3 linked regions of the Thermoleptolyngbya sichuanensis A183 genome follow. The protein of the gene in region 1 interacts with the protein of each later gene in a pairwise test. Links are inferred from orthologs where the notes say so. Each region holds a gene or a part of one and is shown on either strand. Other genes may lie near its edges. The genes, in order: rlmB, HPC62_RS02720 and tsaE.

Region 1 (3,088 bases):
GCGGCTCTCTCCGGCGGCATTGGCCTACGTGGGCGATGCAGTGTACGAACTGCATGTACGGATAGCCTGCCTGCTGCCGCCCAAACGCATTCAAGACTATCATCGGCAAGTCGTGGAGCAGGTGCGGGCCGAAAGCCAGGCCGCCCAAGTGCGATCGCTCTCTAGCCATCTCACCGAACAGGAGCAAGACATTGTGCGGCGAGGGCGCAATGCGGCTCAGCGAGGCCCCCGGCGGGTGGATGCTGAAATTTATCGTCAGGCCACAGGTCTAGAAACGCTGCTGGGATACCTGTATCTCAGCAATCCGGGGCGATTGCAGGAGTTGCTGGCACAGATGCAGCCCCTCGAAAACTTGAAGCCCCCGCCAGAAGCAAGCGGTGAAAAAGGCGGTGAGAGAGGCGGTGAAAAAGCCTGATAGACCTGTATAGATCCGTTGCAATCTGCCCTCCGCTCGCTTAAGAAACTGAAACGAAATCGCAAGAAATCTTTGGTCAGGGAATCGTGTTGATTTTCCCCCAATTTGGAGCTGGCTCCGCTATGCTAGAAACCCGGAGATGCTGACGGTTTTACTGCCCGGCGCGTCTTAGACATTTGGACACTACGACTACGTCAGGGAAGGAGACTCATGGCTGCTCAAAACCGCGACTCAAACCGGGGGTCGTCCCCGCGCAAAGGACAGGGTTCATCCCGACCAGGCAAACCGCGTGCAGGCGGGGGCGGGCGAAAGTTTTCGGGCGGAAAGTCGGCAGGCGGAAAGTCGGCGGGCGATCGCTACTTTAGTGAGCGGGCAGCAGGCGACGATCGGGGCGATCGCTATGGTGACGGATCTGCGAGTCGAAAGCCTTCTGGCGATCGCTACGGCAAACCTGCGGGCAGAAAGTTTTCGGGCGATCGCCCTGATCGTCCTGCCAGAGACTCCTACAGCGCCAGACCGTCGGATCAGAGGCAGCCAGAGCAATCAGTGGGCGATCGCCCTGCCCGTCGTCGCAGTGATGCAGACAAGCCCGCCAAAGCCAAATTTAGCCCAGACCGGCCCGTCCGCCTTTCCGGTGACCAGGTTCGACCTATTTCCCGCCGCCCGGCCGCTGCGCCAGGCAGAGACGGGAGCGATCGCCCCGGCCGCAAACCGCCCCGACCAGCCTGGGAGAGCGATCGCGGCACATCCCAACCGAGGAACTTTGGGGACGTTTCGGAAGCCCGCTATAGGGCCACGGAGAGCCTCGGCAATGAACTGCATGAATCCGAAGAAGCCAGCCTCGATTTGATCTATGGTCGTCATACGCTGGTGGCGGCCCTAGAGAGCGATCGCCAGCTTAACCGCATCTGGGTCACGCCGCGCCTGCGCTACGATCCCCGCTTCCATACGCTGCTGCAAAAAGCCAAGAGCAACGGAGCCGTCATCGACGAGGTAGACAATCGACGGCTCGACCATCTGACCCACGGCGCAACGCATCAGGGCATCGTGGCGCAGGTTGCTCCCTATGAATATCTGGAATTGGGCGACCTGATTGCCCAGGCCAAAGCCGCAACCGAACAGCCCGTGCTGGTAGCAGTGGACGGCATCACCGATCCCCACAACCTGGGTGCAATTATTCGCACGGCCGAAGCGCTGGGCGCTCAGGGCATCGTGATCCCGCAACGGCGCTCGGTCGGTGTTACCTCAACGGTGATGAAAGTCGCGGCGGGTGCATTGGAAAACCTGGCGATCGCCCGCGTGGTCAACCTGGGACGAGCGCTCGAAGAGTTGAAAGCCGAAGGGTTCTGGATTTACGGCACCGACGCAGAAGCGGGGCAGTCGATCAACACGGTCACGTTTCACAGGGCGACGGTGCTGGTGGTCGGCTCCGAGGGTGACGGGCTAAACATGCTGACGCAGCGCAGTTGCGATGTGCTGGTGTCGATTCCGCTGCGGGGCAAAACAGCCAGCCTGAATGCCTCGGTGGCCGCGGGTATGGCGCTGTATGAGGTGTATCGCCAGCGCTGGACGAATACGCTCTCGCTCAGTCCGGCGATCGCCAAGTGATTCACTGGCTGGGTATACATCTGCCCCCCGAAACAGAAAATATGCCAAAAAAACGCAGAGGCAAAATAAGTCTGAAATCAGAAGCGATCAGAATTTTTGCCTAAACGTCACACACAATACGATCTGGGGGGCAGATTTCAAGGGATGCTGTAGGCGGGACAAAACTTGAGCTAGGAGTCTTAGGGATTGAAGGGGATGGAAGCTTAGCCCCCTTGAATAGACTGGCTCATAGGATGCCTTATTTTGCTGAAGCTGGTTCATAAAGGATTGTAATAAATATTGAATTTTCCTAAAGAGAACCCTACAGTTTAAGCCAAAGACTTACATCCTAACGCCTTATGAAAGAAACCTGGACATCAATCTTGCAAACGGTAGGTGCGGCCTGGTGGGTGGAAATTGTGACTGACTCGCCCCGCTGCACCTACTACTTCGGCCCGTTCGCCAGTGCAACGGAAGCAGAACAACACAAGGGCGGCTACGTCGAAGATCTGGTGCAAGAAGGCGCACAGGGAATCAAGCTCAGCATCAAGCGCTGCAAGCCCCACAAGCTGACGATCGACGATGAGCAGGAAATGCCTACCCGCAGCGCGGCGGCGTTTGGCTAGGTCGAGCGAAGCCGGGTTTTGTCAGAATTGGGCGATCGCCTCTCTTTTTGAGTTCTCTGTTTGAGCTTGTTTGAACTTGTTTGAACTTTCTAGGGAGGGCGATCGCTTTTAACTTGTACAGACAGCTTGTACAGATAACTTGTACAGAAGCTGCTTAGTACATAAGCTCTGCTTAAGAAAAATTGCGCCTAGTGAGCAATTCTGCTTGCCAGAGGTAGGATCAAGGTGTAAGCCAAAGCCCATAGAAAACGCTTCAAACTCTCTATCTGCAAGGCTTCTACCAGGGAACCTGATCGCTGATCAGGAGGAGGGTGTCTACCATGACGCTGCATACTAATCTCAATCCCAACTCTTGGAGAGATATTCACTTACCCCCTATTTTGCTTGCATCGCTTCTTATTCTCTTTGCCGGTATTCCAACTGCGGTTCAAGAATATCGACTGCGGAATGTTGCTCAAAG
Region 2 (3,108 bases), 2.9 Mb from region 1 along the record:
GTAGCGGGCATAGAGCGATCGCGCCGCAGCAAATTCCGCCAGTGCCCCCGTTTCCAGATACAGACGGCCATAGCCCCGCCGCTCTGCTTCCGCGAGAATATGCTCCAGCAGCTTTGAGGCAACGCCCTTACGATGGTATGCCTGAACCGTCCGCATGGACTTGATTTCACCGCTGGTGGCATCCAGGTGCCTGAGTGCGCCACAGCCCACCAGTTCGTCTCCCTGCCACGCACTCCAGAAGGTGATGTCAGGCGATCGCAGCCGTTCCAGATCCAGCGCATGAACACTCCCTGGCGGCGTAATTTCGTGCATATTATCCAGATGCTCTTGCAGCAGCGCCGCAATCTTGTCGCTCATCAAATCATCTTCCCGAATTTGCACAATTTCCCTCTTCAGCACTGGTTTTATAGCAGGAGTCAGGAGTCAGGAGTCGGGAGTCAGGACACAACGTTAAGCTGCTCAGAGCCAACCAGATTTCTTGTTGACCTAACTTTTCCTTCGGCTGCTGCACAATAAATTTTTTCTAAGTCTAGCCAGCAGCAACGATAAAAGCGCAACGCGAAACCCCTTACGCTGTCTCAACTCTCCTAAATGCTGCCACCAATGAAATTGCTGGAAGCCTCGCAAACGCCCGACTTGCAATCCAAAATCGCCAATCCAAAATCCAAAATCAATATTAGGGATAGGATCGCAGCAGCAAGAGCATCTGGCTAGATTCCTAACCCCTGACCCCGAACCCCTCCCATGCGGCACACCCAGATTCAGCAGTTTGTCGTTTCGGCCAGCCAGATGGCGGCCATCGAGTCGCGGGTGTTTGCGGCGGGGATGCCCGTGGCGGCGCTGATGGAAAAGGTGGCGGGGCTAATTACCCGGCGCGTGTGTGAGCTGTATCCCGATGTGCGAACGACGTTTGGCATCCTGGTCGGGCCGGGGCACAATGGCGGCGATGCCCTGGTGGTGGCGCGGGAACTGCATTTTCGCGGCTATGGCGTGAAACTTTTTGCGCCCTTTGCCAGTCTCAAGGAGCTAACGGCTCACCATGCCCGCTACGCCGCCAGTTTGGGCATTCCCCAGGTGGCGCTGGCTAATTTAGCCGATTGCACCGTGCTGATTGACGGATTGTTTGGCTTTGGGCTGACGCGGCCGCTCTCTGGCGACATCGCCGCCGCCGTTGACCGGATTAACACCTGGCAGAAACCCGTGCTAAGTATTGACCTGCCCTCTGGACTGCACACCAACACTGGCGCGGTGCTGGGAACGGCCGTGCGGGCAACGCGCACCTTTTGTCTGGGGCTGTGGAAGCAGGCGTTTTTGCAAGACCAGGGGCAAGACTGGATCGGGCAGGCGGAACTGATCGACTTTGACCTGCCACTGGCGGATATCGTCGAGGTGCTGGGAACCCCGCCTGATCTTTGCCGTATTACGCCGCAACAGGCGATCGCCGCTCTACCCATTCCCCGTTCCGTCACCACCCATAAGTATCGCGAGGGGCACTTGCTGCTGGTCTGCGGATCGCGGCAGTATGCGGGGGCGGCCCTGCTGGCGGCCCAGGCGGCCCGGGCCAGCGGCGTGGGGATGCTGTCGGTGGCCGTGCCAGAATCGTTGCGGCTGATGGTGGTGGCGCAGGTGCCAGATGCGCTGGTGTGGGGCTGTGGGGAAACGGACGATGGGGCGATCGCCCAGTTGCCTGAAGACCTGAACCTGGCAGACTACGCGGCGATCGCCTGCGGTTGTGGGCTGACCCGCGAGCCAGTGAGCCTAGTCAAGCAACTGCTGGAAGCAGCCACGCCGCTGCTGCTGGATGCCGACGGGCTGAATATTTTGGCGACGCTCGACCCAGTTCCCACGCTACGGAATCGGCCCGCCCCAACCGTCCTCACGCCGCATCCGGGCGAGTTTCGCCGTCTGTTTCCCGATCTGGGGGCAGCGTCGGGCAGGGAGGAACAGAGCGATTCGCAAAACGATCCCTGCGGGAATCGCATCGACGCAGCACGCCGCGCCGCCCAGCAGTCTGGGGCGATCGTGCTGCTGAAGGGCGCAAAAGTGGCGATCGGCACAACCCAACATCCGGCTGTGTGGCTGAATCCAGACAGCACGCCTGCCCTGGCGCGGGGCGGCAGTGGTGATGTGTTGACAGGGCTTTTGGGGGGGCTGCTGGCCCAAGCAGCACGGCGGCATCTGCCCCTGGAGCCAGTCGTAGCCGCCGCTACCTGGTGGCACGCTGCCACTGGGCGACTCGCCGCCGCCGCCCACAGCGAACTGGGCGCAGATGCCAGCACGCAGATCCGCTATTTGCCGCGGGTATTGCAATCGAACGATTTTAACGATTCTAGCGATTTTGGATTTTAGGATTTTGGATTTTAGTTTGACAATTCCAGCGATTTTGGATTTTAGATTGGCGATTTTGGATTTTTGGCAAGCTTTTCAGTCCGCACGTCTCACGCCCGGCCGCCGGATACCTGCTGCGTACCCTGCGATCGCCCGCTCCGTTTAGATTCCTCAAGCGCCGTTCTGTCAAATGCTACACCCTCAAACTGGTTTGCTTCGGCTGTTCCAAAATGCGATGAGGCAGACGCGATTCGCAAAGCGATCCCTGCGGAAATCGCCGCACCCAACCCCACGACATCGAGCGATTCGCGAAGCAATCCCGACGGGAATTGCCCTGGCGCTGGCCCTCTTGGGCGGGCTGGCGATGCCGCTGAAGGGTTTGGCAACCCGCCTTGATGCAACCCATCTCGATGCCCGACCAGGGGCAGAACCCAGCACCCGCCAAGCGCCTGAACTGGCGCAGCGAATCCTCATCCGGCGGCGGGGCGATCGCCCTGATCACGATGAGCGCGCTCCCTACGACTGGCGCGACAATGCGGACTGGCGGGATGACTATCGGCACGATTCGCGAAGCAATCCCTACGGAAATCGCCTGCCCCGCTGCTATCCGGGCTACGACTGCCATCCCCGCTACGACTATCGCCCGCGTCGCCGACCAGAGCCGCCCAATCCTCTGCCGCTGGTGTCTACGCAAGACTGCACCGATCTGACCGTGATGGCGCGACTGTCCTATATGTGGGATGCAGGCAGTTCCCTCAGCGATGCCGTCACCGGAGCGCA
Region 3 (3,025 bases), 1.1 Mb from region 1 along the record:
TGCCCCTGTTGCAGCATCTCGATGGGCAGCGATGCGACAAACTCGCACATTTCTGCCCAGGTGTTGGGCGTGATGGCAACCAGGTCGCTGCGGCTGGGCGCGGTTTTGGCAATCAGCAGGTCGCGGTAGAAACTGGTCAGGTTTTGCAGCACGACAAGCGGTTCCCGTCCCCGATCCATTAGGCGGCGGGCGCTGTCGAGGACGGGGGCGGGCTGGTCAGCGGCGATCGCCCTCACCAGATCCAGCAAATCCCGCTCTGGCACAGCACCGACCAGATCCCACACTTTTTCCGTGGAGATTTCGCCCTCTAGCAGGCTGAGCTGGTCGAGTAAGCTCTCCGCATCGCGCAGCCCGCCCTGGGAGATTTGCGCCACCAGATGCAGCGCCTCTGGCGTGATGGGGATAGACTCGGCGCGGGCGATCGCCCCCAGATGCGTCACCATTGCCTCCAGCGGAATACGGCGAAAGTCAAACCGCTGGCAGCGCGAAATAATCGTCGGCAGCACCCGCTGTGGGTCGGTCGTCGCCAACACAAACACCACATGGGGCGGCGGCTCCTCCAGCGTCTTCAGCAGAGCATTAAACGCCGCATTGCTGAGCATATGACATTCATCGACAACATACACCTTGTAGCGACACTGGACTGGGGCAAACTGGGCCCGCTCAATCAGTTCACGAATGTTGTCTACGCCTGTATTGCTGGCGGCATCGATTTCGATCACGTCTAGCGCAGTGCCCTGAGCCACCATGCGGCAGACCTCACACTGACCGCAGGGCTTTTCGGTGGGCTGCCCGGCTTGCAGGCAGTTCAGCGATTTTGCCAAAATCCGGGCGCTGGAGGTTTTGCCTGTGCCGCGTGCCCCAGTGAACAGGTACGCCGGGGCGATCTTTTGCTGACGCAGGGCGTTGGTCAGCGTGGCGGCGATCGCCTCCTGGCCCACCAGTTCCGAAAAGGTCTGGGGACGATATTTGTGGTGCAGCGGTTCGTAGGTCACGGCGGCAAGGGGTGAACGCTCTTACTATTCTAAGGAGTCTGATCTAAACAGTCTGAGTTCTGAACAGTCTGAGTTCTAAACAGTCTGAGTTCTAGAGCCGCCGCAAGGCGGAGAATCCATGTTGACCTGTACCTCGCATAATGGGTTGCAGGCGCTAGCAAATCCTGAAGTTCCTAATATTTCTTGCCGTAATATTTCTTGCCGTAATATTTCCTGCTGTATTTATAGCCGCTGCGGTTCACCATGTCTGCTCAACTGTTGCCTTTGACCCTCGACCTGCCCGATGCTGCCGCTACCCAGCGCTTGGGAGAGCTTTTGGGGCGATCGCTCCCAGCGGGTAGCATTTTGCTGTTGGAAGGCGACCTCGGCGCAGGCAAAACCACGCTCGTCCAGGGCATTGGGCTTGGTTTAGGCATTTCAGACCCCATCGTCAGCCCCACGTTTACCCTCGTGAACGAATATACCGAGGGGCGCATCCCGCTCTATCACATGGATCTGTATCGACTGGAGCCAGCGGAAACAGAAGCGCTGTATCTAGACCAGTATTGGGCGGGGCAAGATTTGCCACTAGGCATTGTTGCCATTGAATGGGCCGAGCGCCTGATTGCTGTGCCTACGCCAAGTCTCCATCTGGCGCTCCAGACCTCGGCCTCCGCCAAACGGCGGGCCCGCCTCACTTCTGCTGGAGAATTTAACTGGGCGGCCTACCTGGGAAATCTACCAGCGCAATTTGCTTGAGCCATACGTCCAGACTCCATGACAGATGGATAAAGCTTTTATAGAAGGTTCCAGTTTTGTATTGGTTTTGTGACCTTAGCGCTTCATTCAGTCAAAAGGGCTACTAAAATATTACTTTAGATATATCGGAATTTTGCGTAGGGCTTTTCTCAGGGAAAACCCTACGATGCACTTCGCCTGATGATTCCTAGTTTGCCCTTTTGGGGATGACGAGTTCGATATATCCGCCGTTTGGCCGATGTCTATCGGGTTCTCAAAGGGGGAAATGGGGAATGGGTGGAGTGATTCACTAAGCCTGTGCGCCAACGGAGTCTGTGTGGGCATCTGAATGGCGGTCTGAACTGGCGCTATGTGTGAGTTTCAGCCTGTCCATCTTGACGCTGGCATACTTCTAGACCACGGTTTCGGGTGCATCTCTCGGCTCCTAAGAAAACTTACTTATGCTATCTCTGTAAAGTTGACGCTAAGATCGCCGCAAAAGAGCGATTGCAGTGTTCGAGTTTGCCAGGTCAGTAGCGTTGGTTCAGTATGGGGTCAAGCTTTGGCAATAACCTGCCAGGGTTAGCCCTTTGCTGAAGGTGGGTTTGATAGCAGTGCAAGGCATATTGCGCGATCGCCCAGTGTCCAGAAGCAGACTTCGAAGAATTCTCTGAATTCTCTCAAGGCTGTTTCTGTCAACGGAGAGTTGGGTAGCAATGAGCCGCGTCACGCTTTCAGACCAAAAATCTTGAAGCCCTTTACCAATTGCTAGGGCACGTTAAACGCTGTAGAGTTGCTGACTGAGGCAACCGCCTTCAAGCTAAATCGAATGGTCGTTTTTGTAGATCCACTGCGCGGCTACAGAATCGTCCTTTGTTATAGGCTTTTCGGCACTGCTGAAATCTGAGGCCAGCTTCTTTCCTGGCGGAACACGTTTTTAGGGGCGCACATTTCTAATGGGGATGTGTTCCTTTTCACAAGGGCGTGCTTCCGTAGGTTTATGTTTTCGTAAGCACGTTTTCCCAAACGTGTTTTCGCAAACATCTAACATTCGCCTGTCGCTCCTGGAAATCTCGTTGCTTTTATAGCGCTCCAAAGCCAAAGGGTTGTTTGTTTACAGTTTACAAGCGCCCCGGCAGCTTGCTGTTTCTGAACTTTTGGATCACCGGGTCTGTCTGCTTGGGACAGGAGTTGGGCGAGATTCGAGTTCGGAGGGTCAGGCAAGACTGCTTTTGCTGAATGCTTTGGGGGCGATCGCCCGGAAATGGGCCACGCCTCACTGCATCTGGCTAGGCACGTCGGGGGATGCTTTT

What was found.
Region 2: the proteins of rlmB (region 1) and HPC62_RS02720 interact in binary tests that used the Escherichia coli proteins (3 or more experiments, as listed by UniProt). The link is inferred for Thermoleptolyngbya sichuanensis A183 from one-to-one orthologs.
Region 3: the proteins of rlmB (region 1) and tsaE interact in binary tests that used the Escherichia coli proteins (3 or more experiments, as listed by UniProt). The link is inferred for Thermoleptolyngbya sichuanensis A183 from one-to-one orthologs.

What each region holds. Positions count from the first base shown.
Region 1 is NZ_CP053661.1:3,470,454-3,473,541, reverse strand. The notes cover bases 59-2,992. They hold rlmB (23S rRNA (guanosine(2251)-2'-O)-methyltransferase RlmB), read left to right. Parts: upstream 59-961; coding sequence 962-2,023; downstream 2,024-2,992. Other genes in these bases: HPC62_RS14470 (hypothetical protein), read left to right, coding at 2,949-2,992; HPC62_RS14475 (DUF1816 domain-containing protein), read left to right, coding at 2,362-2,628; HPC62_RS14485 (Mini-ribonuclease 3), read left to right, coding at 59-415. Also shown: more of HPC62_RS14485, read left to right, coding at 1-58; more of HPC62_RS14470, read left to right, coding at 2,993-3,088. UniProt on the Escherichia coli protein: Specifically methylates the ribose of guanosine 2251 in 23S rRNA.
Region 2 is NZ_CP053661.1:615,332-618,439, reverse strand. The notes cover bases 93-3,046. They hold HPC62_RS02720 (NAD(P)H-hydrate dehydratase), read left to right. Parts: upstream 93-744; coding sequence 745-2,349; downstream 2,350-3,046. Other genes in these bases: HPC62_RS02715 (hypothetical protein), read left to right, coding at 2,564-3,046; HPC62_RS02725 (GNAT family N-acetyltransferase), read right to left, coding at 93-357. Also shown: more of HPC62_RS02725, read right to left, coding at 1-92; more of HPC62_RS02715, read left to right, coding at 3,047-3,108. UniProt on the Escherichia coli protein: Bifunctional enzyme that catalyzes the epimerization of the S- and R-forms of NAD(P)HX and the dehydration of the S-form of NAD(P)HX at the expense of ADP, which is converted to AMP.
Region 3 is NZ_CP053661.1:2,396,136-2,399,160, reverse strand. What follows is about bases 126-2,996. They hold tsaE (tRNA (adenosine(37)-N6)-threonylcarbamoyltransferase complex ATPase subunit type 1 TsaE), read left to right. Parts: upstream 126-1,259; coding sequence 1,260-1,733; downstream 1,734-2,996. Other genes in these bases: HPC62_RS10060 (hypothetical protein), read left to right, coding at 2,945-2,996; HPC62_RS10070 (DNA polymerase III subunit gamma/tau), read right to left, coding at 126-995. Outside these bases: more of HPC62_RS10070, read right to left, coding at 1-125; more of HPC62_RS10060, read left to right, coding at 2,997-3,025. UniProt on the Escherichia coli protein: Required for the formation of a threonylcarbamoyl group on adenosine at position 37 (t(6)A37) in tRNAs that read codons beginning with adenine.